Allochromatium vinosum DSM 180: one gene and its partner. The protein of the gene in region 1 interacts with the protein of each later gene in a pairwise test. Links are inferred from orthologs where the notes say so. Each region holds a gene or a part of one and is shown in the gene's direction. Other genes may lie near its edges.

The links.
Region 2: the proteins of tsaE (region 1) and rlmB interact in binary tests that used the Escherichia coli proteins (3 or more experiments, as listed by UniProt). The link is inferred for Allochromatium vinosum DSM 180 from one-to-one orthologs.

Annotation. Positions count from the first base shown.
Region 1 is NC_013851.1:1,395,561-1,410,562, forward strand. What follows is about bases 12,202-14,981. They hold tsaE (tRNA (adenosine(37)-N6)-threonylcarbamoyltransferase complex ATPase subunit type 1 TsaE), read left to right. Parts: upstream 12,202-13,228; coding sequence 13,229-13,735; downstream 13,736-14,981. Other genes in these bases: ALVIN_RS06020 (bifunctional ADP-dependent NAD(P)H-hydrate dehydratase/NAD(P)H-hydrate epimerase), read left to right, coding at 12,202-13,227; ALVIN_RS06030 (N-acetylmuramoyl-L-alanine amidase family protein), read left to right, coding at 13,836-14,981. Also shown: ALVIN_RS05970 (substrate-binding periplasmic protein), read left to right, coding at 1-521; ALVIN_RS05975 (PP2C family protein-serine/threonine phosphatase), read left to right, coding at 505-2,250; ALVIN_RS05980 (DUF2939 domain-containing protein), read right to left, coding at 2,243-2,722; ALVIN_RS05985 (multifunctional CCA addition/repair protein), read left to right, coding at 2,758-4,026; parC (DNA topoisomerase IV subunit A), read left to right, coding at 4,092-6,338; ALVIN_RS05995 (response regulator), read left to right, coding at 6,486-7,607; ALVIN_RS06000 (DNA polymerase III subunit chi), read right to left, coding at 7,619-8,050; 3-hydroxyacyl-[acyl-carrier-protein] dehydratase FabA, read right to left, coding at 8,101-8,616; ALVIN_RS06010 (proline--tRNA ligase), read right to left, coding at 8,742-10,460; ALVIN_RS06015 (PilZ domain-containing protein), read left to right, coding at 10,637-11,698; more of ALVIN_RS06020, read left to right, coding at 11,695-12,201; more of ALVIN_RS06030, read left to right, coding at 14,982-15,002. UniProt on the Escherichia coli protein: Required for the formation of a threonylcarbamoyl group on adenosine at position 37 (t(6)A37) in tRNAs that read codons beginning with adenine.
Region 2 is NC_013851.1:1,841,441-1,856,662, reverse strand. What follows is about bases 4,304-7,303. They hold rlmB (23S rRNA (guanosine(2251)-2'-O)-methyltransferase RlmB), read left to right. Parts: upstream 4,304-5,431; coding sequence 5,432-6,175; downstream 6,176-7,303. Other genes in these bases: purL (phosphoribosylformylglycinamidine synthase), read left to right, coding at 6,224-7,303; rnr (ribonuclease R), read left to right, coding at 4,304-5,439. Outside these bases: glycine oxidase ThiO, read right to left, coding at 1-114; ispH (4-hydroxy-3-methylbut-2-enyl diphosphate reductase), read right to left, coding at 141-1,106; purB (adenylosuccinate lyase), read right to left, coding at 1,329-2,696; more of rnr, read left to right, coding at 3,019-4,303; more of purL, read left to right, coding at 7,304-10,117; ALVIN_RS07875 (hypothetical protein), read right to left, coding at 10,360-13,908; ALVIN_RS07870 (hypothetical protein), read left to right, coding at 14,162-14,497; ALVIN_RS07865 (Lcl C-terminal domain-containing protein), read right to left, coding at 14,505-15,077. UniProt on the Escherichia coli protein: Specifically methylates the ribose of guanosine 2251 in 23S rRNA.

The DNA of each region.
Region 1 (15,002 bases):
TCGACTTCAAATATCCCGACGACCCGGGCTGGACTCCCGAAGCGCGCGCCGGTCAGCTCATCCATTACAGCCGTCCCATCGTCGCCTACCTGGACGGCACCCTGGTGCGGCCCGAGCGTCTCGAACAACCGGCGTCGATGCTGCGCGTACTCGGAACCGTGGTGGGTTTCACCCCGCTGGCCTGGCGCGCGGCGCTCGATTCGGGCGCCGTCAGTCTCAGGGAGAACGCCGATTTCAGTGCGCTCTTCCAGCAGGTTCTGAGCGGACGTGTCGATGGCGCCTATGCCAATGTCGCGGTGGCGCGCGATCAGTCGCGGCGTTTGCTCGGACATCCTGACGCCCTTGTCTTCGACCGTCGTCTTCCGTCCGCACGCGGCGACTATCGACTCTCGACCCGCCATCATCCGGTTGTGATCGAACGCTTCGACCGCTGGCTCGTCGAGCGCGCCGACCGGATATCCGCGCTCAAGGAGCGCGCCGGTCTGAGCGAAACGGATCGAAGCCGTGACGCAGTCGACTGAGCTCGCGGCCGGCACGACGCTCAGCCGTATTCCGCTTCGACATGGCCTGACTTTCAAACAGGCGGCCGTCACGCTTCTGGTGGTCCTGCTGCTGGGGCTTTCGGTCGGTACGCTCGAACTGATCCTGGACTGGCGCGCCATGCGCGTCGAGGTCCGTGTGAATCTGGAAAATACCCTGGATCTGGTCGAGGGGTCGGCCGCCGAGGCGCTCTATCAGCTCAATCCCGAACTGGGGAGTCGGGTCGTCGATGGACTCCTGGTCTTCGATCTGGTGCGGTACGTCGAGCTGCGTGACGACTTCGGCCGGGTGCTCGCCAGTCGCCAGAACCCGCCCCTGGGCGCCAGTGCCTTTCATCGCTGGTCCGGGCTTTTCGCCGACATGACCGATTTCAGCCGACCGCTGCGTCAGGTCGAACCCGATGGTGCCCGGACCGAGGTCGGCGTACTCCGGGTCGAGCTGTCGCCCGAGCGGCTGACCGAGCGGTTCCTGCAACAGGCCGCACGTAGTGCCTTCTTCGGCGTTGCGCGCGCGGGCGGCATCTCGCTGCTGGTCGTGATCCTGTTCTATTTCATGATCACCCGGCCGCTGCTCAGGCTGGCGCGCGCCGTCGCCGAGATCGACCCGACACGCCCGGGGTACTGGCCGACGCCCGAACTGCCCGGCCATGGGCACGACGAACTGGGTCTGCTGCTGGCGCATCTGCGCCGGCTCCTGGGCGCCTCGCAGGATGGACTCGATCAGCGCGACCGGGCGCAGGCCGAGCTGACCGCGCTCACACGCGAGCTGGAGCAGCGCGTCCAGGAGCGCACCCAGGCACTCGAACAGGCCATGCTCGATCTGGAGACGCGCAAGGACGAAGTCGAGCGCGCCTTCGAAGAACTCGACTGGACCCATCGGCGTCTGAGTGAGGCCAATCGGCTCTTGCTCGAAAGTCATGCCTATGCACGGCGCATCCAGACCACGATGCTGCCCGATCCGGCGGTGCTCGGCGATGATGCCGGCGAACTCCGTGTCCACTGGGAGCCATTGCATCTGGTTGGCGGTGACTGGTATTGGCTGGAGCGGCGCGGCGATCAGTGCCTGATCCTGCTCGCCGACTGTACCGGGCATGGTGTGCCGGGCGCCTTCGTCACGCTGGTGCTGGCCTCGGTGACGGAGCAGGTGTTACGCGAGACGCCGGTCTGGGAGCCGGCGACGATCCTCGCCGACATCGACCGCCGGGTCAGGCGGCGTCTGGGTCAGGACCGATCGAGCGGCTGGACCGGGCTGGATTCCGACGATGGACTCGACGCCGCCGTCCTGCTGTGGGAGGTCGGATCGGGCACTCTGGAGTTTGCCGGCGTGGGCAGCATTCCGCTGCTGTGCCTCGACCCGGACAAGGGAATCGGCACGCTTCGCGGCACACGCGGCCATCTCGGCTACCAGAGTCTGAAGCCGCCGGCCGCCATCGCCACCCAGCGCCTCGTCCTGGCGCCCGGCGCGACCCTCTATCTGCTGACCGACGGTCTCACCGACCAGATGGGCGGCTCGCCGCGCCGCCTGCTTGGGCGGCGACGCCTCGTCGAATGGCTGGAGTCGCACGCCGCACTCGGTCTGAACGACCAGATCGCCGGGCTGTGCCGGATGCTCGCCGATTACCGCGCCGAGGAGTCGCGACGCGACGACATGACCCTGATCGCCTTCAGGCCGATCGTCAGGCCGCCGCTCGGAGCGGACGGGATCAAATGATGTCGGTGATCGTCCACTGGGTACCGATCCGCGACAGACGGATGTGGGTGGCGTTCTCGCCGAGCCGGCCGAGCCGGATCAGGAAGCGGTCGTAGGACTCGAAGAAGGCGAAATCGACCGCGCCGATCAGATAGGGCGGACTCTGGCCCGTGACGCGCGTGATCGCATCGCCCAGCGCCTCGCGCACCCAGTCGAGCGTGATGGTCTGCTCCAGGGCCGAATCGCCCAGCCGCTCGACATTCTGCTGAATCCAGCCGCTGACGCTCTGCGGATCGGCCGCCGGAAGCATGCCGCTCACCCCGGCCGACAGACGGCGCTTGTAATTGGCGCGGATGGCTGGAAGATCCACCAGGGTGGCCAGCTCGGTCGTGTCCGGGCGCACGAGGGCGCCGTCGAGCCGATAGAGGCTGTAATAGGGCCAGAGACCATAGGCGATGAGCGCCAGGAGCAGGAGATAACCGATGAATCGCATGAGCGTCGTCTCAGTGTCAGTAGTGGAGCGATCGATTGAAGTCTAAACCCTTTAGCGGCGCGGGCGCGACCCAGGGACTCGAAACCTATCTGGTCGGCGGCGCCGTGCGCGACCTTTTGCTCGGACGCACCACGCACGAGCACGACTATGTGGTGGTCGGCGCCAGCGTCGAGGAGATGCTGGCCCGAGGTTTTCGGCAGGTCGGCAAGGATTTCCCGGTCTTCCTGCACCCGGAGAACCAGGACGAGTACGCGCTCGCCCGCACCGAGCGCAAGACCGCGCCCGGTTATCGCGGCTTCCAGGTCCAGGCCCACCCTGACGTGACGCTGGAAGAGGACCTGCTGCGGCGTGATCTCACGGTCAATGCCATGGCGATGGACGCCGACGGCCGGGTGATCGACCCGCATGGCGGTCTGGCCGACCTGAAAGCGCGTATCCTGCGCCACGTCTCGCCGGCCTTCGCCGAAGATCCGGTGCGCATCCTGCGTCTGGCGCGGCTGGCCACGCGCTTCGTCGGACTCGGTTTTCGCATCGCCGAGGAGACGCTTGAGCTGACGCGCGCCATGGTCGCGGCCGGCGAGGTCGACGCCCTGGTGCCGGATCGCGTCTGGCAGGAGATGTCGCGCGCGCTCGGCGAGGAGCGGCCCGCGCGCTTCTTCGAGGTGTTGCGCGACTGCGGCGCCCTGGCGCGTCTGCTACCCGAGATCGACCGTCTCTGGGGCGTGCCCCAGACCCCGAAATGGCACCCGGAGATCGACACCGGGGTGCATGTGATGATGGTGCTCGACATGGCGGCGCGGATCTCGCCCGAGCTGGAGGTCCGTTTCGCCGCGCTCTGTCACGACCTGGGCAAGGGCACCACGCCGCCCGAGATCCTGCCCAGCCATCATGGCCACGAGGAACGCGGTCTGCCGATGGTGGAGGCCATCTGCGACCGCTTCCGCGTCCCCAACCGCTGCCGCGAGCTGGCGCGCCTGACCGCCGCCGAGCATGGCCGGGTCCACAAGGTCGATGAACTGCGCACCGGCACCATCCTGGATCTCTTCGAGCGCACCGACGCCTTCCGCCGTCCCGAACGCTTCGAACAACTGCTGGTCGCCTGCGAGGCCGATTTTCGCGGGCGCGGCGACTATGCCGAGCGTTCGTATCCGCAGGCCGATGTCTGGCGCCGTCTGTTCGAAGCCGCCGCAGCGGTCGACGCCGGTGCCATCGCACGCGCGGCGCGTGAGCCGCGCCTGATCCATCAGCGCATCCGCGCCGCGCGGCTGGAGTCCATCGGGCGCGTTCGTCCGGATTTGTCTTGATGCCGTGCATGTCGCATCATGCGTTTCCCTGATCGAACGAAACCTCAAGAACCCAAAGATTGCCGATGCCGGACACTGCCATCTACACCGCCGAGGGCCTCGAACGCCGCCCGCTGAAGGACTTCACCGAAAAGGCGTATCTGGACTATTCCATGTACGTCATCCTCGACCGCGCCCTGCCGCACATCGGCGACGGCCTGAAGCCCGTGCAGCGGCGCATCCTCTATGCCATGTCCGAACTCGGACTCTCGGCCACGGCCAAGTTCAAGAAGTCCGCCCGCACCGTCGGCGACGTGCTCGGCAAGTTCCATCCGCACGGCGACTCGGCCTGTTACGAAGCCATGGTGCTCATGGCCCAGTCGTTCAGCTATCGCTATCCGCTGATCGACGGGCAGGGCAACTGGGGTTCACCCGACGATCCCAAGTCGTTCGCCGCCATGCGCTACACCGAGTCGCGGCTGACGCCCTATGCCGAGCTACTGCTGGCCGAGGCCGATCAGGGCACCATCGACTGGCAGCCCAACTTCGACGGCACGCTCGACGAGCCGCGCCTGCTCCCGGCGCGCCTGCCGAACCTGCTGCTCAACGGCGCCACCGGCATCGCGGTCGGCATGGCCACCGACATCCCGGCGCACAATCTGCGCGAGGTCGCCCGCGCCTGCATCCATCTGCTCGAACATCCGGACGCGACCCTCGAAGACCTGGTCCGGATCATCCCCGCGCCCGACTTCCCGACCGAGGCCGAGATCGTCACGCCCGCCGACGAGATCCTCAAGCTCTACCGCACCGGCAACGGCAGTCTCCGGCAGCGCGCCCGCTACACCCGCGAGCAGGGCGACATCGTCATCACCGCCTTGCCGTATCAGGTCTCGGGTAGCCGGGTGCTGGAGCAGATCGCCGCGCAGTTCAACGCCAAGAAACTGCCCATGATCGAGGACTTCCGCGACGAGTCCGATCATGAGTATCCGACCCGTCTGGTCATCGTTCCGCGCTCCAACCGGGTCGACGTCGAGCGGCTGATGTCGCATCTGTTCGCGACCACGGATCTAGAGCGCAGCTATCGCGTCAATCTCAACCTGATCGCGCTCAACGGCCGCCCGCGCGTCATGGATCTGCGCGAGATCCTGAGCGAGTGGCTGATCTATCGCACCGAGACCGTGCGCCGACGGCTCCAGCACCGGCTGGAGAAGGTGCTGGAACGCCTGCATCTGCTCGACGGCCTGCTGATCGCCTTCCTCAATCTCGACGAGGTGATCCGCATCGTGCGCACCGAGGATGAGCCAAGGCCGGTGCTGATGGAGCGTTTCGGACTGACCGAGCCGCAGGCCGACTATGTGCTCAACACCCGCCTGCGCCAGCTCGCGCGTCTGGAAGAGATGAAGATCCGCGCCGAACAGGCCGAACTGGCCGCCGAACGCGACGGTTTGCAGCGTCTGCTGGGCGACGAGCGCGCGCTCAAGGGTCTGGTCCGCGACGAGATCGCCGCCGATGCCGAGCGCTATGGCGACGCACGTCGCTCGCCCCTGGTCGAACGCGCCGCCGCTGCCGCCATCGACGAAACCGAGCTGACTCCGAGCGAACCGCTGACCGTCGTCCTGTCCGAAAAGGGCTGGGTGCGCGCCGCCAAGGGGCACGAAGTCGATGCGACCACCCTGAGCTATCGTGCCGGCGACGCCTTCCTGAGTCTGGCGCGACTGCGCAGCAACCAGACCGCCGTCTTCCTCGACTCGACCGGGCGCAGTTATGCGCTCCCGGCGCATACCTTCCCCTCGGCGCGCGGCCAGGGCGAGCCGCTCACCGGACGGCTCGACCCGCCGCCCGGCGCGCGCTTCGTCACCGTGCTCGGCGACAACGCTGAGACGCGCTATCTGCTCGCCTCCGATGCCGGCTATGGCTTCATCGTCCGCTTCGATGAGCTGATCGCCAAGCCCAAGGGCGGCAAGGCGGTGCTGACCCTGCCGGACGGGGCGCGCCTCCTGGACCCGGTGCGTATCGCCGGGATCGAAGGCTCCAGCGTAGCCGCCGTCACCACGGCCGGGCATCTGCTCCTGTTCCCGCTCGCCGAACTGCCCGAGATGGCGCGCGGCAAGGGCAACAAGATCATCGGCATCCCCGCCGGACGCGCCGGTGCCGAGGGCGAGCGTCTGATCGCCGTCGCCGTGGTGGGGGAGGGCGCGAACCTGACCGTCCTGTCCGGCAAGCGCGAACTCACGCTCAAGCCCGCTGATCTCGCGCTCTACCGTGGCGAGCGTGGACGGCGTGGTAAACTGCTGCCGCGCGGTTTTCAGCGAGTGGAGGGGCTGCGGGTCTGAGCGGGCGACTTGGCGCTGTTTCCGAGAATCGCCCCACGGCTTTGCCGGGTCCACACAAACTGGAGATCCCTTGTCAACTGTCATTAGATCGATGGTCCGCGCCGGACAGGAAGGACAACGCCCCCTCGACCTCATACCGGAGACTCAATGATGGATGCTGGTCTGGCGACGATCCTCATCGTCGACGACTCGCCCGAGAACCTGGCGGTGCTCAGCGAGTTGCTGCAAACCGACTACCGCGTGCGCGCCGCCACATCGGGTGACAAGGCGCTGCGTGTGGTCAAGACCGCACCCAAACCGGATCTGATCCTGCTCGACGTCATGATGCCGGAGATGGACGGTTACGAAGTCTTCTCCCGTCTGCGCGCCGACAGTGAGACGCGCGACATTCCGGTCATCTTCGTCACCGCCATGGACAGCACCGAGGCCGAGATCCGCGGGTTGGACGTCGGCGCGGTCGACTACATCGCCAAGCCGATCGTGCCGCCGATCCTGCGTGCGCGCGTCCACACCCAGCTCGAACTCAAACAGGCGCGCGACTGGCTCAAGAACCAGAACGACTATCTGGAGATCGAGCTGGCGCGACGCATGAGCGAGAATCTGGTGGTTCAGGACGTCAGCATCCATGCCCTGGCGCATCTGGCCGAGATCCGCGACCCCGAGACCGGCAACCATCTGCGCCGCACCCAGGGCTATGTCCGCGCGCTGGCCGAGTACCTGTCCGATCATCCGCGTTTCGCCGATTTCCTCACGCCGCATGCCATCGATCTGCTGGTCAAGTCCGCGCCCCTGCACGACATCGGCAAGGTCGGCATCCCGGATCACATCCTGCTCAAACCCGGCAAGCTCACGCCCGAAGAGTGGGAGATCATGAAGACCCACGCCAAACTCGGGCGCGATGCCATCGAGCAGGCCGAGCGCGACGTCGACCGACCGCTCGAGTTCCTCGTCATGGCCAAGGACATCGCCCACTACCATCACGAGCGCTGGGACGGCAAGGGTTATCCCGAGGGACTGGCCGGCGACGACATCCCCATCGCCGCACGGCTCATGGCGTTGGCCGACGTCTTCGATGCGCTCATTTCGCAGCGCGTCTACAAGCCGCCGATGTCCTTCGAGGAAGCCTACACGATCATCGTCGCCGGGCGTGGAACCCATTTCGATCCCGACGTGGTGGATGCCTTCATCATCCGCTTCGATGAATTCCAGGACATCGCGATCCGTTACGGCGAGGCCGAGACGGCGGCTCTGGCATTCGCCGTCGGTTGATGGGGCGCGGTCTATAACCGAATCTTGTGGTGATCGGGTTCGTAGCCGCGTTCGCGATACGCCCGAAAACGCTCGCGTCCGGCCTGACGCACCGCCGGGTCGTTGTCGACCAGATCGCACAGCCGTTCGAAGCGTTCCAATCCCGCCGGCAGTGCGCGTGAGAGATTGAGGAGCACCGGGCAGCCGTGTTCCGAGGCGCCGTCCAGGCTGATGAGGATGGGGGTCAGGTCCGTATCCACTGTCCCGACCAGACCATGCGGCAGGAAACTCTCCTGCCGCATGGTCCAGAGCAGACGGTCGAGATGGCGCGCCTCCTCGCGATCGGGGCAGAGGATGAGTACGCGCAGATCCTGGGCGCGGATACGCTCGACGAGCCGACAGGCCAGGATGAAGCGATCACCCCGGCTGTCGGGTTCGAGACTGTAGAAATCGACTCGAGTCACGTCGCGACCGGCTCGTCTTCGCGTTGCTCCGCGTTCCAGGTGTTCACGGCCTAGAAGCCGTCGGTCGAGGTGAAGAGTCCGACGCGCAGATCCTTGGCGGTATAGATGGTGCGTCCGTCGACCTGGACCACGCCGTCGCCGATGCCGAGCACCAGCTTGCGGCTGATGACGCGCTTCATGTCGATGTGATACGTCACCTTGCTCGCCGTCGGCAGCACCTGACCGGTGAACTTGACCTCGCCCACACCCAGTGCCCGGCCATGTCCGGGATTGCCGATCCAGCCCAGATAGAAGCCGACCATCTGCCAGAGCGCGTCGAGTCCCAGACAGCCGGGCATCACCGGATCGCCCGGAAAGTGGCACTCGAAGAACCAGAGATCCGGGCGGATGTCGAGTTCGGCCAGGATCTCGCCCTTGCCGTTGGCGCCGCCGAAGTTGGCGATGCGCACGATGCGATCCATCATCAGCATGTTGGGCGTCGGCAACTGGGCATTGCCCGGGCCGAACATCTCGCCGCGCCCGCAGGCGAGCAGTTCATCGCGAGTGAAAGAGGCTTCTTTGTTCACATTCGATCCTAGATTGAGGCACGCGGGGCGTGCTGGAGGCCGGGCGACACAGGGCCGCGTCAGGCGTTGGGGGTTGATTTCGAGGCGGCGGCTCCACCCGGACGATGGAGTCCGCCCGCCGGGTTTCAGGCGCGCAGACGCTCGCGCACGAATTCGACGATGGTGTCGATCGGGATGAGCTGCATCTCCGCGTCGGCGCGGCCCTTGTACTCGACCTGTCCGTCGTCGAGTCCCTTGTCACCGACGACGATGCGATGCGGGATGCCGATCAGTTCCATGTCGGCGAACATGAAGCCGGGGCGCGCATCGCGGTCGTCGAGCAGGACGTCGATCCCGGCGGCCTGGAGTTCGGCATAGAGCTTCTCGGTCGCCTCGCGCACCCGGTAGGACTTGCCGAGCTTCATCGGCAGCAGCGCGACCTCGAAGGGCGCGATCGGCGCCGGCCAGCAGATGCCGCGCTCGTCGTGATGCTGCTCGATGGCGGCCGCGACCACGCGCGAGACGCCGATGCCGTAACAGCCCATGGTCATGACGGTCGCCTTGCCGTCCTCGCCGAGCACCGTGGCCTTCATCGCCTCGCTGTATTTGCGACCGAGCTGGAAGATGTGCCCGACCTCGATGCCGCGCGCGATGGTGAGCGTGCCCTGACCGTCCGGACTCGGATCGCCCTCGACCACGTTGCGCAGATCCGCGACCTCGGGCAGCGGCAGATCGCGGCCCCAGTTCAGGCCGAACCAGTGCTTGCCGTCCTGATTGGCCCCGGCGCTGAAGTCGGCGGTGACGGCCACGGTGCGATCGACGATGCAGGGGATCGGCAGATCCTTCGGCCCGAGCGAGCCGGGGCCGGCACCGATGGCGGCGCGGATCTCGGCCTCGGTCGCCATACGCAGCGGCGAGGCGACCTGGGGCAGTTTCTGAGCCTTGATGGCATTGAGCTCGTGATCGCCACGCACCAGGAGCGCGACCAGATCGGCGTCGATCTCATCCGAAGCCGCGACCACCAGGGTCTTGACCGCGCGCTCGATCGGCTGATCGAATTGTGCCACCAGATCGGCGATGGTGCGCGCCTCGGGCGTCTCGACCAGACGCGCGTCCTCGGTCGGCGCGGGCGCTGTCTCGGCCAGGGCCACGGCTTCGGCCAGTTCGACGTTGGCGGCATAGTCGCTGCCGGTCGAGAAGGCGATGGCGTCCTCGCCCGAGGAAGCCAGCACATGGAATTCGTGCGAGGCGCTGCCGCCGATGCTGCCGGTGTCGGCGCTCACCGGGCGGAAATCGAGTCCGCAGCGAGTGAAGATGCGGCAGTAGGCCTCGTGCATGCGCTGGTAGGTCTCGGCCAGCGAGGCGTCGTCCAGATGGAAGGAATAGGCGTCCTTCATCAGGAACTCGCGCGCGCGCATCACGCCGAAGCGCGGCCGGATCTCGTCGCGGAACTTGGTCTGGATCTGGTAGAAATTGATCGGGAGCTGCTTGTAGCTCTTGAGTTCGTTGCGCGCCAGCTCGGTGATGATCTCCTCGTGCGTGGGGCCGAAGCAGAACTCGCGCTGATGGCGGTCCTTGAAACGCAGCAGTTCGGGGCCGTATTGTTCCCAGCGCCCGGACTCCTGCCAGAGTTCGGCTGGCTGCACGGCCGGCATGGAGACTTCCAGCGCCCCGGCGCGGTCCATTTCCTCGCGCACGATGCGCTCGACACGGCGCAGCACGCGCAGTCCGAGTGGCAGCCAGGTGTAGAGACCGGCGGCGAGTTTGCGGATGAGACCGGCGCGTAGCATCAGCCGGTGACTGGCGATCTCGGCGTCGGCCGGCGTCTCTTTGATGGTCTGGAGCGGAAACTCTGAGGTGCGCATCGGATCGGAAATCTCGACAGGTAAAGCGCGGAAGTCTATTGGTCCGGCGACGTCGAAACAACACCCGGCACGCAAAGAGCCGTATGCACTCGATGGTTGGGGCCGAAACCCTCGGGTCGATGATGGTAGAGTAATGCGAGCCAGTCGCGAACAGTTCTCATGTGGAAAGCGTATCAATGACTCAGTCGGAACCGGGATCGATGGCCATGGAGAGGCGCACCCAGGCACGTATCGACCTGCGGATTCCAGTCGAGCTGACCATTCCCGGTCAGAATGCACCTGTACGTGCCGTCACGCGCGACCTCTCCTGGGGAGGCGCGCTCCTGCATCTTGCCGATTGCCCACCCAACGACGTCGACATCCTGGTGCTGAGCCTGCCATGGCGACGGGGTAAATCCATCCGGGCGCGCGCGCGGCTGCTACGCGCGCGTCCGCACGATGAGGGCGGGTATCTGGCCGCCGTGCGCTTCATCAGCCTGTCGCCGCGCAGCCAGAGTCGCCTGGAGCGACTGCTCAGGATGCTGTACCCCTCGGACCCCACGACAGGGGCGAGTGGCAGGAATGCCTTGTTTCGCGAGCTGGAGGTGACGGTCTGCGACACCGAAGAGCTGCGCCAGAAGCTGTTGCAGATCCTCGAGGGCCACTATACGGTGACTGTCTTCGAGGCCTATCAGGTCGGGCAGAGCATCAGCCTGTCGATCACCGGCACCTTCGATCTGCCGAGCATCCGGCTGCGCGCGCGCGTCTCGAAGGTGCGCAAGTCCGAGGTCAAGGGGTTCGACTGGGCCGAGCTCTACACCCTGTCGCTCGAATTCGAGCATCCGAGCAATACGATTCGCACCTTCGTCGATCTGGTCCTGAATCGCTTGTCCGACACGGAGGACGAAAGCTCCGTTTTCAGTTATCTGGAGGGAGCGCCGGATTGGCTGCGATCGGTGGCGGCGGCGACGGCGCGCTCCAGCGCGAGCGCCCAGAGCACCGAGGCCGCCGGCAGGGACGAGATCCGATCCTGTCTGGAGTCCGAATTCCCCGATGCCATCGCGCGGCTCGTCGCCGGCTGGGGCCATGTCGCCGACTTCGAGATGGTCTTCAGTAGCCTGGTTCTGAGCCGTAACGACCTGCCGGATGCCTGGTCGCGGGAGGCCTGGGAGGAGCTGGAGATGCTCCAGAGCGTTCATGATTGCGCCTACGGGGTCTCGACGCACCGTCTCAGTCTGCTCAAGGGCGGACGGCTGTGAGGCGCGCTCGCCTGAATCGACCGCTTCCGGACGGCGGTCGTCTGCCCCATGCACTCTACCGCGCCGAGCAGGTGCGCCGCCTCGATCGTCTGGCCATCGAGCGTTTCGGTGTCCCCGGGATCGAGCTGATGAACCGTGCCGGAGCGGTGGCCTATCGGGTGCTGCGCGCGCGCTGGCCGAACGCGCGCCGTCTCACCATCCTGGCCGGGACGGGCAACAACGGCGGCGACGGTTATGTGGTGGCACGGCTGGCGCGCGCCGATGGCCTGGACGTGCGGCTGTTGCAGCTCGGCGAGGTAGATCGGGTGCGCGGCGAGGCCGCCCTGAGTCTGGCCGCCTATCGCGACGCCGGCGGTATCATTGAGGACTGTCTCGGCTTGCCGCGCGAGACCGATCTCTATGTCGATGCGCTGCTCGGTACCGGGCTGGAGCGTCCGGTGGCGGGTCGCTGGGCCGGGGCCATCACGGCGCTCAACGCCCAGCGCGCGCCCGTGCTAGCGCTCGACATTCCCTCCGGACTCCACGCCGACACCGGGCGCGTCCTGGGCGTGGCGGTGCGGGCGAGCGCGACGGTGTCCTTCATCGGACTCAAGCCGGGACTCTTCGTCGGTGCCGGCGCCGAGTATCGGGGTGAACTCCACTTCAGCGCGCTCGACGTCCCGGCCCAGGTCTACGCCAGCGAGATCCCGGCGGCGGCCCGGATCGACTGGGCGCGTGAATCGCGCCTGCTCGCACCCCGTTCGCGGATGGCGCACAAGGGCGATTGCGGTCATGTTCTGGTCGTCGGTGGCGCGCCCGGCATGTCGGGTGCGGTGCGTTTGGCCGGCGAGTCGGCCCTGCGCGCCGGCGCCGGGCTGGTGACGATCGCCACCCATCCGCGCCATGCCGACTGGCTCAATCTCGATCGGCCCGAGCTGATGGTCTCTGCCGTCGCGCACCCTGACGACCTGGAGGCCCTGATCGAACGAGCCGATGTGATCGCGATCGGTCCGGGATTGGGGCGGACGGACTGGGGGCGCGGACTCTGGGCGCGCGTGCGAACCCGGCCGCATCCGCTGGTGGTGGATGCCGACGCGCTCAATCTGCTGGCCGAATCCCCCGGCCCCGGGCCGGACTGGGTGCTGACCCCGCATCCCGGCGAAGCGGCACGTCTGCTCGGTGTCACGACGGCCGAGATCGAATCCGACCGTCTCGCCGGCGCGCAACGCCTCCAGACGCGCTTCGGTGGGGTGGTGGTACTCAAGGGCGCCGGCTCCATCGTGCATGGTCCGGCACCGCGCGTCCCGGCCGTTTGCAGTGACGGCAACCCCGGCATGGCGACCGCCGGCGCGGGCGATGTCCTGACCGGTGTGATCGCCGCCCTGCGTGCTCAGGGGCTGGAGGCCGAGGACGCCGCGCGCGCCGGTGTCTGCCTGCACGCGGCAGCGGGCGATCACGCCGCGCGCGCCGGCGAACGCGGCCTGATCGCCACCGACATCATCGCGTCTCTGCGCGCGCTGTCCAATGGCCTCACCGAGGTGGACCCTTAAGATGGAAACGACCCTGGAGATCGAACTCGACACCCCCGAGTCACAGATGGCCTTCGGCGCGCGTCTGGCTTCGGCCCTGAAGCCGCCCTGCGTGATCTTTCTCGAAGGCGATCTGGGTACGGGCAAGACCACCCTGACTCGTGGTATCCTGCGCGGCCTCGGACACTCCGGTGCGGTACGCAGCCCGACCTATACCCTCGTCGAACCCTATGCTTTGACGGGGTTCGAACTCTACCATTTCGACCTCTATCGCCTGGGCGATCCCGAGGAGCTGGACTATCTCGGGCTGCGCGACCTGTTGGGGAGTGCCTCGATCTGGATCGTGGAATGGCCGGCGCGCGGAGCCGGTCTCCTGCCCAAGCCGGATCTGTGCATCCGGCTCGTTCATCTTGACATGGGACGGCGTCTGACACTGATGGCGATGAGCCCATCGGGCCAGACCCTGCTTGCTGACGTGATTTCTACCGCCGATGTCGTCTTTGCGCCACATCTTCGAGCCGATACTTGAAAAACATCCTCTAATCGACGGAGTTGACTTGGAAAGATCGGCGATGACCTGCTATCTTTTAAGCGACGCTCGTACCCCATCCAGGCTTCGAGGCGGCATCGTGAACAGGCTCATCGTGCTCTTTCTGCTACTGATCGCTCTGCCCGTGTCGGCTGTCGCGGTGGAGGTCGACTGTCACTGGAATTCAGAGAATTCGGGTAGAACCCAGTTGCTCCTCGGCGTCACGGCGCCGGTCGCGCACCGCATCTTCGCCCTCGATCAGCCCGACCGGGTGGTGATCGACATCGCCGGGGCCCGGCTGCGGGGAGCCTTGCCGGCGGCACGCACCGACGACCCGGTGCTGATCGGTGTGCGCGCCGGCGTGCGACCCAACGGGGATTTGCGGATCGTGCTCGACCTCAAGCGTCCGGTGCGCGTCAAGAGTTTTGCCGCCAAGGCCGGTGGGCGACAGCCCCAGCTGGTCGTCGAGCTCCTGCCCAAGTCGCCTCAGGCCGCCGGATTCCAAACCGTCTCCAATCAGACTCCGGCCCCGCCGGTCTGGTCGAGCCGTGGGCGCACGGCCATCGTCGCGATCGATGCCGGGCACGGGGGCGAGGATCCGGGGGCGATCGGGCCGAACGGCACGCGCGAGAAGGACGTGACCCTGGCCATCGCCCGCAAGCTGGAGCGCATGATCGAGCGCGAGCCTGGGATGCGCGCCGTGATGATCCGTGATGGCGACTATTATGTCGGACTGCGCGAACGCACCCTGATTGCGCGCGAGCACAAGGCCGATCTCTTCGTCTCCATCCACGCCGATGCCTACGACAATCCGGAGGCGCAGGGGTCGTCGGTCTATACGATCTCGCATGGCGCAGCCAGCAGCGAGGCGGCCAGTTGGCTGGCCGACCGCGAGAACAAGGCCGATCTCATCGGCGGCGTGGATTTGGCGACGAGCGACGATGTGCTGGCCTCGGTGTTGCTCGACATGACGCAGAACGCGACCCTGGAGCACAGTACCGAGGCGGCCACCTCAATGCTGCGTTATCTCAAGCGTGTCGGCCCGGTGCACAAGAGCGATGTGCAGCGCGCCGGTTTCGTGGTGCTCAAGTCGCCCGATATTCCCTCGCTGCTGGTCGAAACGGCCTTCATCAGCAATGTCCATGAGGAACAGCGACTCCGCAGTAACGCCTATCAGCAGCGCATGGCCGAAGCGATCCAGGCCGGGATCAAGGGCTATTTCGCCAAGTATCCGCCTCAGGGTCTGCTGGCGGCCGACGCGGGCCGG
Region 2 (15,222 bases), 440 kb from region 1 along the record:
CTCGCGTCCGGTTTCGCCCATCTCGATCAGCGTCACCTCGGCGCCTGACAGGCGAAGCTCGCGCGCGGTCAGCAGGCCGATGATGCCGCCGCCGATGACCAGAACATCCCGCATCAGGTTTCCCCCATCGCTTGGGTTCGTTATGAGTCTTGCACCAGCTCGCGCGGCAGGGCGAAGACGACCTGCTCGCGGATGCCATCCTGTTCGATGACCTCAGCCGCACCCCAGTCCTTGAGTTGGCCGATCACACGCTCGACCAGGATCTCGGGGGCGGAAGCGCCGGCCGTGACGCCAATGCGCGCGCGGCCATTCAGCCAGTCGCGCTGGATGTCTTCGGGGCCGTCGATCAGATAGGCGGCGCAGCCCTGTTTCTCGGCCAGCTCGCGCAGCCGGTTGGAGTTGGAGCTGTTCGGCGAACCGACCACCAGCATCAGGTCGCAGCGCTGGGCCAGATCGCGGATGGCATCCTGGCGGTTCTGGGTGGCATAGCAGATGTCGCTCTTTTTCGGACCCTGGATCGCCGGGAAGCGGGCCTGGAGTGCGGCGATGATCTCGCGGCTGTCGTCCATCGACAGCGTGGTCTGGGTGACGTAGGCCAGCCGTTCGGGATCGGCGACGACCAGTGATTCGACATCGGCGGCCTTCTCGACCAGATGCATGGCGGCGCCGTCGGCGGCCTCGACGAACTGACCGAGCGTGCCCTCGACCTCGGGATGGCCGCGATGTCCGATGAGCACCACGCTCACACCGTTCTTGCAGTAGCGCGCGACTTCCAGATGGACCTTGGTGACGAGCGGGCAGGTGGCGTCGAACACCCGCAGACCGCGTGCTTCGGCGGCCTGACGCACGCTCTGGGGCACGCCGTGGGCGCTGAAGACCAGGGTGGCGTTGTCCGGCACGTCGTCGAGTTCCTCGATGAAGATGGCGCCGCGCTCGCGCAGTCCGTCGACGACGAAGCGGTTGTGGACGACTTCGTGGCGGACGTAGATGGGGGCGCCATAGCGTTCGAGTACGCGCTCGACGATGGCGATGGCGCGGTCGACGCCGGCGCAGAAGCCGCGCGGGTTGGCCAGTTCGATGGAGAGGGCGTGTTGGTTCGAGGTCATGGTCGTCAAGGATAGGCGATGCTGTCGGATTGAAACAGAGAGCCAAAGTAAGGTTTTCTGAGCTTTGGCTGGGTTCCTGCCGGGGCGGGCGGCTTGGGGTGCCGGCATCGGGGGGGCGCCGTGAATGCATCCCTGTAGGCTTGACGACCGCCTCCATGCGGTCGACACCCCCCGACGCCGGCACCTCAAGCCTTGACGTCCTCGCGAGCTGAGATGTCGAGCTTAGATGGCGCGTGCCAGCGCGGCGGCTTCACCGATATAGCGTGCGGGTGTCAGCGCCTTGAGTTCGGCTTTGGCCGAATCCGGGATCTCCAGGGTGTCGACGAAGGCGGTCAGGGCTTCGGCACCGATGCGCCGTCCGCGCGTCAGTTCCTTGAGCTTTTCGTAGGGTTGCTCGACGCCGTGACGACGCATGACAGTCTGGATCGGCTCGGCCAGCACTTCCCAGTTGGCGTCGAGATCGGCGGCCAGACGCGCGGGGTCGGCTTCCAGCTTGCTCAGACCCTTCTGGATCGACTGGAGTGCGATGCTCAGATGGGCCAGACCCACGCCCAGGTTGCGCAGTACGGTCGAGTCGGTCAGATCGCGCTGCCAGCGCGAGATCGGCAGCTTGCCGGCCAGATGCTCCAGGACGGCATTGGCGATGCCGAGATTGCCTTCGCCGTTCTCGAAGTCGATCGGGTTGACCTTGTGCGGCATGGTCGAGGAGCCGACTTCGCCGGCGATGGTGCGCTGCTTGAAATAGCCGAGCGAGATGTAGCCCCAGACGTCGCGACAGAAGTCGATCAGGATGGTGTCGAAGCGGGCGAGTGCGTCGAACAGCTCGGCCAGATAGTCGTGCGGCTCGATCTGGGTGGTGTAGGGGTTCCAGGTCAAGCCCAGCGAGGTGACGAAATCTTGGGCCAGCGCCGGCCAGTCGACCTCGGGATAGGCGACTTGATGGGCGTTGTAGTTGCCGACCGCGCCGTTGATCTTGCCCAACAGCGCGACCTCGGCCACCCGCGCGCGCTGGGCGCGCAGACGGTGCACCACGTTGGCCAGCTCCTTGCCGAGCGTGGTCGGGGTCGCCGGCTGGCCGTGGGTGCGCGAGAGCATCGGCTGATCGGCGTATTGGTGGGCGAGGGCGCGAAGCGATTCGATCAGGGCGTCCATCTGCGGCAGCAGCACCCGCTCGCGTCCGGCCTGGACCATGAGACCGTGCGAGAGGTTGTTGATGTCCTCGGAGGTGCAGGCGAAATGGATGAACTCGCTGACGGCCGTCAGTTCGGCATTCTCGGCGATGCGCTCCTTGAGGAAATATTCGACCGCCTTGACGTCGTGATTGGTGGTACGCTCGATCTCCTTGACCCGCTCGGCATCCGTGAGGCTGAATTCGGTGGCGATCCGGTCGAGCAACTGGTTGGCCGATTCGGAGAAGGGCGGTACTTCTGGGATGCCCGGATGGGCGGCGAGCGTCTGGAGCCAGCGCACCTCGACCAGGACGCGGTGATGGATGAGTCCGTATTCGCTGAAGATGGCGCGCAGGTCCGCGGCGCGGGCTCCATAGCGGCCATCCACCGGTGAGATCGCGGTGAGCGTGGAAAGCGGCATCGACATAGGCTGGCTCCAATCGAGGATCTTGAACGAAAACGGACACATAAAAAAAGGCGCCGCATCCTGAGATGCAGCGCCTTTTCGATATCACCCTCATGGGTGATTGCGGAATTTTTGGTGCCGAGGAGAGGACTCGAACCTCCACGAGCTTTCGCCCACATGGACCTGAACCATGCGCGTCTACCAATTCCGCCACCTCGGCAGTCACTGTTTGCGTTGGCTTTTTTGCCGCGCCCCCAGTGGAGACGCGCATATTAGTGAGACAGGACGGCCCTGTCAAGGGTAAACTAACAACTTTCTTCGCAACGATTCCTCTATAGTGACCAAACGCCGATCAGCCACACCTGCCAAGAGCGCGGACCCCCATCGCCAACGCGAGGCGAGGAAGTACGCTAACCCCATCCCGAGCCGGGAGTTCATCCTCGAAACCCTGGCCAATCATGGCGCGCCGCTCGCGTTCGACGAGATCGCCGCCGCACTCGCGCTCTCTGACGAACAGGACCTGATCGCGCTCGAACGCCGTCTCGGGGCCATGGTCCGCGATGGCCAACTGGTGCGCAATCGTAACCAGGCCTTCTGCCCGGTCAACAGTCGCGACCTGATCGCCGGGCGCGTCATCGGGCATCCCGACGGTTTCGGCTTCGTGCGGCCCGATGAGGGCGGGGACGATCTCTATCTCTATCCCAAGGAGATGCGCGCGCTCTTCCACGGTGATCGGGTGGTGGTGCGGGTCGCCGGGCGCGACCGGCGCGGGCGGCTCGAAGGCGCGGTCGTCGAGATCCTGGAGCGCAACACCCACAGCGTGGTGGGACGTCTATATAAGGAGAGTGGCGTCGGCTTTGTGGTGCCGGACCACAAGCGGCTCACCCACGACATCATCATCCCCAGCGACCGGCTCGAAGGCGCCGAGCAGGGGCAGATCGTGATGGCCGACATCACGGATCAGCCGACCCAGCGCACCCAGCCGATCGGACGGATTCGCGAGGTGCTCGGCGATCATCTGGCCCCCGGCATGGAGACCGACATCGCCATCCGCGCCCACAACCTGCCGGTCGAGTGGCCGGATGAGGTCATGGCCGAGGTCGCCGGCTTGAGCGAGGACGTACCGGAAGCAGCCAAGACAGGGCGTGTCGATCTGCGTCAGTTGCCGCTGGTGACGATCGACGGGGCCGATGCGCGCGACTTCGACGATGCCGTCTACTGCGAGCGCAAGCCCAAGGGCTGGAAGCTGCTGGTCTGTATCGCCGATGTCTCCAGCTATGTGCGCCCCGGCACCGCGCTCGACCGCGAGGCGTTTTCACGCGGCAACTCGGTCTATTTCCCCGATCGCGTCGTCCCGATGCTGCCCGAGGTGCTGTCCAACGGACTCTGTTCGCTCAATCCGCATGTCGACCGGCTGTGCATGACGGCCGAGCTGTATGTGAATCGTGAGGGTCAGGTCACACGCACCCGCTTCTTCGAGGCGGTGATGCGCTCGCAGGCGCGGCTGACCTATGATCAGGTCGCGGCCATGGTGGTCGATGGCGATGGCGAGCTGTGCGAACGCTTCGCCGAGATCCTGCCGCATCTGCACGAGCTCTATCAGCTCTATCAGGCGCTCCAGGCCGCACGCGCCGAGCGCGGAGCGATCGACTTCGACACCACTGAAACCAAATTCCTGTTCAACGAGCAGGGGCGGATCGAATCCGTGGTACCGCTGGTGCGCAACGACGCCCACAAGCTGATCGAGGAGTGCATGCTGGCCGCCAACGTCGCGGCGGCACGCCAGTTCCAGCGCAAGCGACTGCCGGGCATCTATCGCATCCACGACCTGCCGAGTCAGGAAAAGCTCAACGATCTGCGCGAGTTCCTGGCGCAACTGGCGCTGAAACTGCCGGGCGGCGAGAAGCCGACAGCGGCGGACTATGCCGCGTTGCTGGAGCAGATCAAGGAGCGTCCCGACCGGCGTCTGATCCAGACCGTGCTGCTGCGCTCGATGCAGCAGGCCATGTACAGCACCGACAATGCCGGGCACTTTGGACTGGCCTTCGACGCCTATACGCATTTCACCTCGCCGATCCGGCGCTATCCGGATCTGGTCGTGCACCGGCTCATCAAGCACCTGATCGCCGGCGGTACGGCCTCGGATCTCGATTACACCAAGACCGAGCTGCAACAGGCCGCCGAGTGGTGCTCGGGCACCGAACGGCGTGCGGACGAAGCCACGCGCGACGCCGAGGACTGGCTCAAGTGCGAGTTCATGCAGGACAAGCTGGGCGAGAAGTTCGACGGCACCATCACCAGCGTCAATTCGTTCGGCATCTTCGTCGAACTCGACGAGGTCCACGTCGATGGTCTGGTGCATATCACGGCACTCGACAACGACTTCTATCACTTCGACCCCATCGGGCACCGTCTGCACGGCGAGCGCACCGGCATGGTCTATCGTCTCGGTGATCGGCTGCGGGTGCAGGTGGCCTCCGTCAACCTGGATGACCGCAAGATCGATTTCGTGCTCGCCGAACCGATGGCCAAGACCGGACGTCGCGGGCCGAAGCCGGGCGGCGAGCCGGTGCCGGCTGATGCGAAGCCCAAGCGTGGCAAGCGACAGGGCGGGCCGTCGGGTGATCGTCCGACTTCGGAAGCCGCCGCCAAGAGCGACTCAAGCGGCCTGACCGATGCCGGCAAGCCTGCGCCCAAGAAATCGCGTTCGCGCTCCAAGCGCAAGCGTTCGTCCAACACTGTGAAGCGCGATGACTGAGCGCGCGCCCGTCGGGGGTATCCACAGCGTCCGTGCGGCACTGAAGTTCGGCGCCGAGGGCGTGGACGAAGTCTGGCTGGAGCGGGCGCGTCGTGACCGGCGCCTGCAGGAACTGGCCGATCTGGCGCGCGAGGCCGGTATCCGGCTGCGTCAGGTCGAGCGTGCGGAGCTGGAACGCGCGGCGGCCGGCGTCAACCATCAGGGGGCGCTCGCCTGGGTTCGGGTGCCGTCCTCGCGCACCGAATCCGACCTGGCGGCGCTGCTCGATCGACTCGATGTGCCGCCATTCCTGCTACTCTTGGATGAAGTCCAGGATCCGCACAACCTCGGCGCCTGTCTGCGTACCGCCGAGGCCGTCGGCGTCCAGGCCGTCATCGCGCCCAAGGACAACGCCGTCGGGCTGACGCCCGTGGTGTGCAAGGTCGCCAGCGGCGCCGCCGAGACGCTGCCCTATGTGCAGGTGACGAATCTGGCGCGGGTCATGGATGCGCTCAAGGAGCGCGGCATCTGGCTGATCGGCGCCGCCGGCGAGGCGAGCGACGAACTCTATGCCGCCGACCTGACCGGCCCGCTGGGGCTGGTGATGGGCGCCGAGGGCAGCGGACTGCGCCGCCTGACCCGCGAACGCTGCGATCGTCTGGTGCGTCTGCCGATGTGTGGCCAGGTGGAGAGCCTGAACGTCTCGGTCGCGGCCGGCGTCTGTCTCTACGAGGCCCTGCGTCAACGACGCGCCTAGCCGTCTTTTTCTGTCGACAATCACCTAAGTCCCTAAAGAGCAACGCCGATGCTTGTCCTCCGTGGCGCGCCCGCCTTCTCCGAACTCCGTCTCCAGAAACTGGCCGACCGGCTGTGCGAGCTGACCGGGTTCCCGATCCAGCCCTATGCCGAGTATGTGCATTTCGCCCAGGTGACGGCTGAACTCAGCGCCGAGGAGCGCGCCATCCTGGAGCGTCTGCTGCGCTATGGGCCGAGTCTGCCGGCGCATGAACCCGAGGGGCGCCTGGTGCTGGTGGTGCCGCGACCGGGAACCATCTCGCCCTGGTCGTCGAAGGCGACCGACATCGCGCACAACTGCGGCCTGAAGACGATCCGCCGTCTGGAGCGCGGCATCGCCTACTATCTGACCAGCGAATCGGCCGAGATCGACGGCCATGTGCTGGGCGCGGCGGCCGCCGTGCTGCACGACCGCATGACCCAGGTGGTCCGCTTCGATCTGGACTCGGCCGGTCAGCTCTTCGAGTCCGCCGAGCCGCGCCCGATGCAGCGGGTCGATGTCATCGGTGCCGGACGGCCGGCGCTGGAAGCGGCCAACCTCGAACTGGGGCTGGCGCTCTCCGACGACGAGATCGACTATCTGACCCAGAACTTCAGCGCACTCGGCCGCAATCCGACCGATGTCGAGCTGATGATGTTCGCCCAGGCCAACTCCGAGCACTGCCGGCACAAGATCTTCAACGCCGACTGGGTGATCGACGGCGAGCCGCAGACCCATTCGCTGTTCGCCATGATCCGCCATACCACCCAGACTTCACCCGAGGGTGTGCTCTCGGCCTACAAGGACAACGCCGCCGTGCTCGAAGGCTGGGAAGGACGGCGTTTCATCCCCTGTCCGCAGACGCGCGTCTACTGCGAGTCCGAGGAACCCATTCATCTGTTGATGAAGGTCGAGACCCACAACCACCCGACCGCCATCGCTCCCGATCCGGGCGCGGCCACCGGCTCGGGCGGCGAGATCCGCGACGAGGGCGCGACCGGGCAGGGCGCCAAGCCCAAGGCCGGTCTGTGCGGCTTCTCGGTGTCGAATCTGCGCATCCCCGGCTTCGAGCAGCCCTGGGAGGTCGATCACGGCAAGCCGGGACGCATCGTCTCGGCGCTCGACATCATGATCGAGGGGCCGATCGGCGCGGCGGCCTTCAACAACGAGTTCGGACGGCCCAATCTGACCGGCTATTTCCGCACCTACGAGCAGGCGATCCCCGGCCCGGACGGCCGCACCGAACTGCGCGGTTATCACAAACCGATCATGCTTGCAGGCGGGATGGGCAACATCCGCGACGAGCATGTCGAGAAGCGTCCCTTCCCGGCGGGCACGCCGCTGGTCGTGCTCGGCGGGCCGGCGATGCTGATCGGTCTCGGTGGCGGTGCGGCCTCCAGCATGGCTTCGGGGGCTTCGGCGGAAGATCTGGATTTCGCCTCGGTGCAGCGCGCCAACCCCGAGATGCAGCGCCGCTGTCAGGAGGTCATCGACCGTTGCTGGGCGCGCGGCGAGGACAATCCGGTCCTGTTCATCCACGATGTCGGCGCGGGCGGACTGTCCAACGCGCTGCCCGAACTGGTGCATGACGGCGGACGCGGCGGACGCTTCGATCTGGCCGCGATCCCGAGCGACGATCCGTCACTGTCGCCGATGGAACTCTGGTGCAACGAGTCGCAGGAACGCTATGTGATGGCGATCGCCGCCGAGCAGCTGGACGAGTTCAAGGCCATCTGCGAGCGCGAGCGTTGCCCCTATGCCGTGGTCGGCGAGGCGACCGAGATCGAGCATTTGGCGCTCGAAGACGCCGCGCGCGGTGAGCGCCCGATCGACATGCCGCTTTCGCTGCTCTTGGGCAAGCCGCCACGCATGCGCCGTGAGGTCGAGCGTCTGCCGTCACCCGGCGCGCCGTTCGACACCAGCGGCATCGAGCTGAGCGAGGCCATCGCCCGTGTGCTGCGATTGCCGACGGTCGCCGACAAGAGCTTCCTCATCACCATCGGCGACCGCAGCATCACCGGACTGGTGGCGCGCGAGCAGATGGTCGGCCCCTGGCAGGTGCCGGTCGCCGACTGTGCCGTGACCCTGAGCGATTACAGCGGCTACACCGGCGAGGCCATGGCCATCGGCGAGCGCACCCCGCTGGCGCTGTTGAATGCACCGGCCTCGGGCCGGATGGCGGTCGGCGAGGCCATCACCAACATCCTCGCCGCTGACATCGAGCAGCTGGGCGACATCAAGCTTTCGGCCAACTGGATGGCGGCGGCCGGGCATCCGGGCGAGGACGCGCGGCTCTACGACACGGTGCGCGCGGTCGGTCTGGAGCTCTGCGCCGAACTCGGGATCGCCATCCCGGTCGGCAAGGATTCCATGAGCATGAAGACGGTGTGGAACACGCCCGAAGGCGAGCGGCGCGAGATGACCGCACCGTTGTCGCTGATCGTTTCGGCCTTCGCGCCGGTCGAGGACGTGCGCGAGACCCTGACGCCGCAACTGCGTACCGATCAGGGCGATACCGACCTGATCCTGATCGACCTCGGCCGTGGACGCAACCGGCTCGGCGGCTCGGCGTTGGCGCAGGTCTACAACCGGATCGGCACCGAGACGCCGGATCTCGACGACCCTGAATTGCTCAAGCGCTTCTGCGCCGCGCTCCAGGAACTGCGTGCCGAAGGGCTGCTCCTGGCCTATCACGACCGCTCGGACGGCGGATTGCTGGCCACCCTGTGCGAGATGGCCTTTGCCGGACATTGCGGGCTGGACATCGATCTGGCCGCCATCGGCTCTGACGCGCTCGCGGCCTTGTTCAACGAGGAACTGGGTGCAGTCATCCAGGTGCGTCATACCGACACCGACGACGTACTCCAGATCCTGGAGTACCACGGGCTGGCCGAGTTCAGTCCGGTGATCGGTCTGCTCGACGACAGTGACCAGATCCGTATCTGTCATCGCTGCTGCACCCTGTTCACGGCCGACCGAGCCGATCTGCAACGACTCTGGTCCGAAACCAGCCACCGGATGCAGGCGCGGCGCGACGATCCCGAGTGCGCGGCTGAAGCCTTCGCGCGGATCGGCGCACCCGATCCGGGCCTGAACGCGGTCCTGACCTTCGATCCCGACGACGACATCGCCGCGCCCTACATCGAACGCGGCGCGCGCCCGCCGATCGCCATCCTGCGCGATCAGGGCGTCAATGGTCAGATCGAGATGGCTGCCGCCTTCCATGCCGCCGGGTTCTCCTGTGTCGACGTGCATCTGTCCGATGTCATCGCCGGGCGCGTGGATCTGGCCGAGTTCCGGGGCTTGGTGGCCTGTGGCGGCTTCTCCTACGGCGACGTGCTGGGGGCGGGCGAGGGCTGGGCCAAGACCATCCTGTTCAACGCCCGCGCGCGCGATCAGTTCCAGACGTTCTTCGAGCGTGCCGACACCTTTGCGCTCGGTGTCTGCAACGGCTGCCAGATGCTCTCCAACCTGCGCGAGCTGATTCCGGGTGCGGACCACTGGCCGCACTTCGTGCGCAACCGCTCAGAGCAGTTCGAGGCGCGCACGCTCATGCTCCAGGTCGAAGCGGCTCCCTCGGCGCTGCTGACCGGCATGGCCGGATCGCGGATGCCGATCGCCGTGGCCCATGGCGAGGGGAGGGCGGAGTTCCGCGATGCGGCCCATCTGGCGGCGGCCGAACCCTGGGTCGTGGCGCGCTATGTCGAAAACGACGGACAGATCGCCGAACGCTATCCGGCCAACCCCAACGGCTCGCCCAACGGCATCGCCGGACTGACCACCACCGACGGGCGCGTCACCATCCTGATGCCGCATCCCGAGCGCGTCTTCCGGGCCGTCCAGAACTCCTGGTATCCGGACGACTGGGGTCAGGATGGTCCCTGGATGCGGCTGTTCCGCAATGCGCGCGTCTGGGTCGGCTGATCGGGTGATGTGATCGAGTGCGGCGGGGCTTGTCAGGCTCCGCCAATATCGCTATCATTCGCCGTCTGTTCAGGGCGCATAGCTCAGCGGGAGAGCACTGCCTTCACACGGCAGGGGTCGGTGGTTCGATCCCACCTGCGCCCACCAATCAAGTCCATAAAAAAACCGGCTGATCAGCCGGTTTTTTTATGTTTGCGGCCTTGCATGCCGCATATCGGCTGGCGCTATGGCGTCAACCCTGATCAGCCCAGGTCGATGCCGATCTCCGTTGCGCCCGCCCGCGCGCCGAACACGCGAATGTCCTCGCGGATCCGCTCGCGGCAGGTCACGCCCAAAGCCTCGCGATCACCCAGCATGACGACGCTCAGGCGCAGATCCGGCTCGCGCAGACAGAGACACAGCCGCAACTCGATCCGCGCCCGCTCATGCGGCGGTTTCAGCCGCAGATCCAGGGTCAGCTCGAACGAGGTGGTCGCCAGACGCGGACGCCGTGTCCAGACGCTCATCAGAACGCAGTTCGGATCCTGGCAACGGCGACGCAGCGCATAGGCCAGTTCGCGATCACAGAAGACCCCGAGGGTGCGCTCGATCTCGGTCAGGTGACGCTGAGTCTCACGCAGCCGCTGCGGCGCTTCGATCGCGTTGTGAATCTGCCGGCGCATCACACGCCGCAGACGATCGAAGGACTTGGGCAATGTCCCGCTATGGAAGCCGCGCCGCAGAAAGCCGCGCAGCGTCTCGCCATGCCCGCCGATGATGGCCGGCTCGATCGGCGCCAGCGCCAGATGCTCGCGCCGCACCGCATAGAGCCCCGGCTTGACGTCCACCCCGTTGGTCGTGCGCGAATGATTGGCGGCATAGATCTTCCAGTTCTCCTTCAGCTCCCAGACCAGAAACCCCGCCAGCCCCGGCAGCAGCAGCACGGTGAGTGTGACGAAGGGAATGGCGATCCATTTCGGCAGGACCGGAGCCAGCATCTCGACCATGATCGAGGTGATCAGCGGCAGGAAGGGCAGCATCAGCTTGTGAGCGATGGTGACGAGCGGAAAATGCTTGATCGGATTGATCTGCGGTTCCACCAGGACCGTGACATAGAACTGGATCAGCCATTCCAGCACGCGCCACACCGGTACCAGCAGCGCCTTGAGCGCCAGCGCCATCCAGGACTCCCCGAGATGATGGCTCAGACGCTCCTCGATCCGGTGCAGCCCCTGCTGGAAGCGCCGCGTGACCTCCTTGAAGAACAGCATCAGCTCCTGGATCAGCCCGATCACCAGGGTCTGGTTGATTCGGCGCAGAAACTGACCGCCGGCACTGACGAGGTCGTCGAACAGACGCCGTCCGCCGGGTGTATTGCGGATGAGCACGCCCAGCATCAGCGTCAGCGCAGCCAGTGAGAGGTTCAGGTCGATCAGGCCGCCCTCGATGAGACTGGCCAGCCCGATGACCGGCAGCATCAGGAGCGTTCCGCTCAGGAAGGGGCGGAGCAGATTGCGGTCCAGTCCCCGCACCAGTTCGGTCTCCAGGATGCGCTTGACCGGGGGCCAGCGCAGAAACCGTCTGAGACCATCGAACAGCAGCAGTCGCAGCGTCCACCAGACCACGCGCCAACAGACCCGCACGCCGATGCGTCCGGCCCGGGTGTAGGCCAGTGCATTGATCAGGAGTCCGAGTCCCAGGATCAGCCAGAGGCTGGTCAGATTGAAGGTCGCCTCCAGGGTCGGCAGGATGCCGATGAGGACATCGAGCGTTTTGAGACCGAGAAAGGCCAGTCCGACCGGCAGGATCAGATGGCGTAGCGCCAGCCGGCCCTGGGGGGTGCCGAAGAGTGGTGCACCGAGTCGTTGCAGTCCCTTGATATAGATCTCGCCGGGGCGATAGAGACCGGGCAGGGCGCGTTCGGCACAGCGATCGAACTGCGCCAGCCGGTCGCCGGAGCGCCATTCGTCGAGCGTGAGATCGGGCAGACGCAGCAGATTGCGCGCCACGATGTCGCGCACGTCGGTGAACTTGAGATGACGCCGGTGCTCGATGACGTCCAGCAGCTCACGCAGCAGCTTGTTGAAGGCGACTTCCTCGCGGTGGGTGCGAGGGGTGAACCCGGCCTCTTCCAGGGCGCACTTGAGGTGCGGCTTGAGCTGGTGTTCCAGGTGCTCGGTGATGCGCCCGGAGAGTGCGCTCAACGGGCGGTTGAAGCGCTCCGCCTCATCGGTGGGCCAACCGAGCCGTTCCAGTCGATTCTGGACGGTGTCTAGCAGGCGCAGCGCCTTGAGATCGGCCTGAAAGGGCAGGATCTGGCGTGCCGGAACACGCCCGCGCGCGCGCAGCCAAGCGATGAGGTTGAGCTGATAGTAGGTGGCGCGACTCTCGATCAGCACGCGCTCCAAATCCCGGAACAGATCGAGCGCGACCGGCTCGCGATCAAGGATCGCGTCACCGAGCCGCTGGATCAGCGCCTTCAGATCGCGACTCATGCCGGGATTGAGCTTCCACTGCAACGCCAGCCGGTTGGTCAGCGATTCCTCGGCGCCGCGACGGCGCTGGTCGATGAGCCACAGCACCCGGCTCGCTTCGGCCGCGCCGACGACCCCCATGGACAGGAAACGCCGCCGCGCCACGGCCAGATGCGCGATGGCGGCGGCGTAGTGCTCGGCTCGATCGGCGTGCCGGGCGCGCCGGATGGCCAGGGTGAACAGCGGCAGAGAGAGCGCTAGGCGCAGACCGCGTGCCGGACCCGACGCATCACGGGGCCGGAATCGGTTCGACAGCGCAAGCAGTGGGTCCAGGACGATCGCGATCAGTGTCAGCGCCAGATCCTGAAGGCGCGCCAGCCAATCGTGTCGGCCGGGTCGCGGCGCCGGATGGAATGCCGCCACGCACCGGTCCATGAACGTTCCCTGGGGCTGGAATCCAGGCTGGAGCAGCGCCCCCCCATCCACGGCCGGCTCAGGCTCGAGCGCGGGTGAATCCGGCTTGGCCGAACGCGCCCGCGTCGAGCGGTGGATCTCCAGATCCGCGTCCGATTTGCCATAGGGAAATCCGGACGGCAGCAACGGCAGTCGGGTCGGATGTCCGCAGCGTGGGTCCGGACAGGAGGCTTCGAGCAGTGCCGGGAGCGGTCCATCCAGGCTCGGCGGCGGCAGATCCAGACCGCTGTCGCGGATCCAGGCATCGAGCGCGCGCCAGTCGTGGATGGCCGGAAAGAAATGACCGCGCGCACCCGGACTGAAATAACGCAGCCGCATGACCAGCGCGACGAAGGCCCGGCAGACCCAGGTGTCATCCAGCCCCGCTGGCAGCACACCATCGCGCGTGAGGACGTCGCGTACCTCGTCCAGGGCGATCTCGCCGATCAGCGCCCGCAATTGCGCCGCGCCGAAGCGTATGCTGTCGCGATCGCGATCACGCGCCATCTGCCAGGCGCGCGCGATCTCGCCCTCGAAGCGACGTGCCCAATACTCGCGCAGCAGGCCGATGAAATCCTCGTGCTCCAGGTGCAGCTCCAGCGGGATCGGCAGCAGGATCACGTACTCAGGCAGAGTGAGTCCCTCAATGACCACCAGGGCCTCGGGATTCTCGTATTCCAGCGCGCTCAGGAAATCCTCGCGCGACATGACGTGATAGCCGAGGCTGGGAATGGAACCCGTGCAGCCAAAGGGTTCGAGATGCTCGGCGACCAGGCGCTCGAGTGCACGCGGATGAAACAGAAAGATGCCTTCGGCCGGCTTGAAGACGCTCGCACGAAATTCCTTCGCGGCGGACTCGGCGGTTGTCGGCGGCGGACGGGACATGGCTCCAGGCACTCTAGGAAAGGCGTCGGATCTTGGAGTCAACGAGCAATCGGATGTCGCGCCAGCCGGACGATGGAGTGAGCGATAGCGCCAAAGCGCTGTTCGGACAGGGAATCGGGGGTATAATCAATCGTTTTGAACGGATCCGTCCCGGATTCCAGTGGCGCTGCGCGTCATCATAGCATGCGCGAGTCGGACTCCGGATGGGTCTCATTGCATTCATGGCCTCCCTTGGATAGCGAGCCCGCCCACTATGCACTATCGCGTCTTCTATCTCTTCGATCGGTCCGGTGAAGCCATCTCCTCGGCCAGTGCCGTGGAGATGAGCGCCAAGGCCATCTGCGAGCAGCTCCTGCCGCGCCTTCAGACCGAAGACGACTATCTCGGTCTCATCGATACGCAGGAGACCATCCTGCAGATTCTCTATGAGCCGTCCCAGCACCGCTATTGGGTGGAACTGCCGGTCGATGCCGCCAAGGCGTCCTATGGACGCTATATGGAACTCGATGCGCTCAAAGAATGCATCCTGACGCTGCCGGATGTCTTCGAGCGCGAGTCCATTCCAGGTCTGGAATACCGGCCCTGGTGACGGAGGTCTAGGGCGCGGCGCCGCCCGGTGGCCCCAGGGTGCCGCGCACCAGGCGCACGCGCCCGTTCTGCGACTTGCCGGCCCGGAAGTATTGGCCGCTGAAAAAACTCACCGACCAGGCGCGCTCCAGTCCGCCCGTGTCGACCGAGGACGACCAGTACAGCCCCGAAGGGGTGTTCGGAAACACCTGCGGATTGATCGCGGGGCTGTCGTGACATTTTTCGACAATGGTCAGGAGTTCCTCGCCGGTCGGCAGTCTCCAGTCGCCCCCGGCCTTGCCCGCCAACTGCATGGCCTTGGTCCAGGGATGGCTGGCGGGACGCCCGACACAGCCGTTGGATTCGGCGTCCCAGCGCTGACCGAGTGCGCAGCGCTGCCATTCGAGCGTCGTGCGCTGGTGCCGGACCACGGCCCCGTTCTCCAGCAGACTGAATTCGGCCGAGGGTGTGGTTTCGGTTTCGCCCTTCAGACAGGCATCGGTCGCGGGCAGGATCGGCGTGTCCTCCTGCGCCTGGAGCTGGGCTGGGGTGAAGTAAACGAGCAGACTGACGGCCAGGGCCGTCCGTATCCGGTATCGCATGATCGCAAGGGCCGTGAATCTGGGTTAGGATCGGCGCCGGAATCTCCGGCTGCGTCAGGCTCGTGTATCCTTTAACGAGAACGCGGCCAGTCCCGGCGTTCGGTAATGTCTCCAGCGAAATTCCATCTCTTTCAAACAGCGCGCA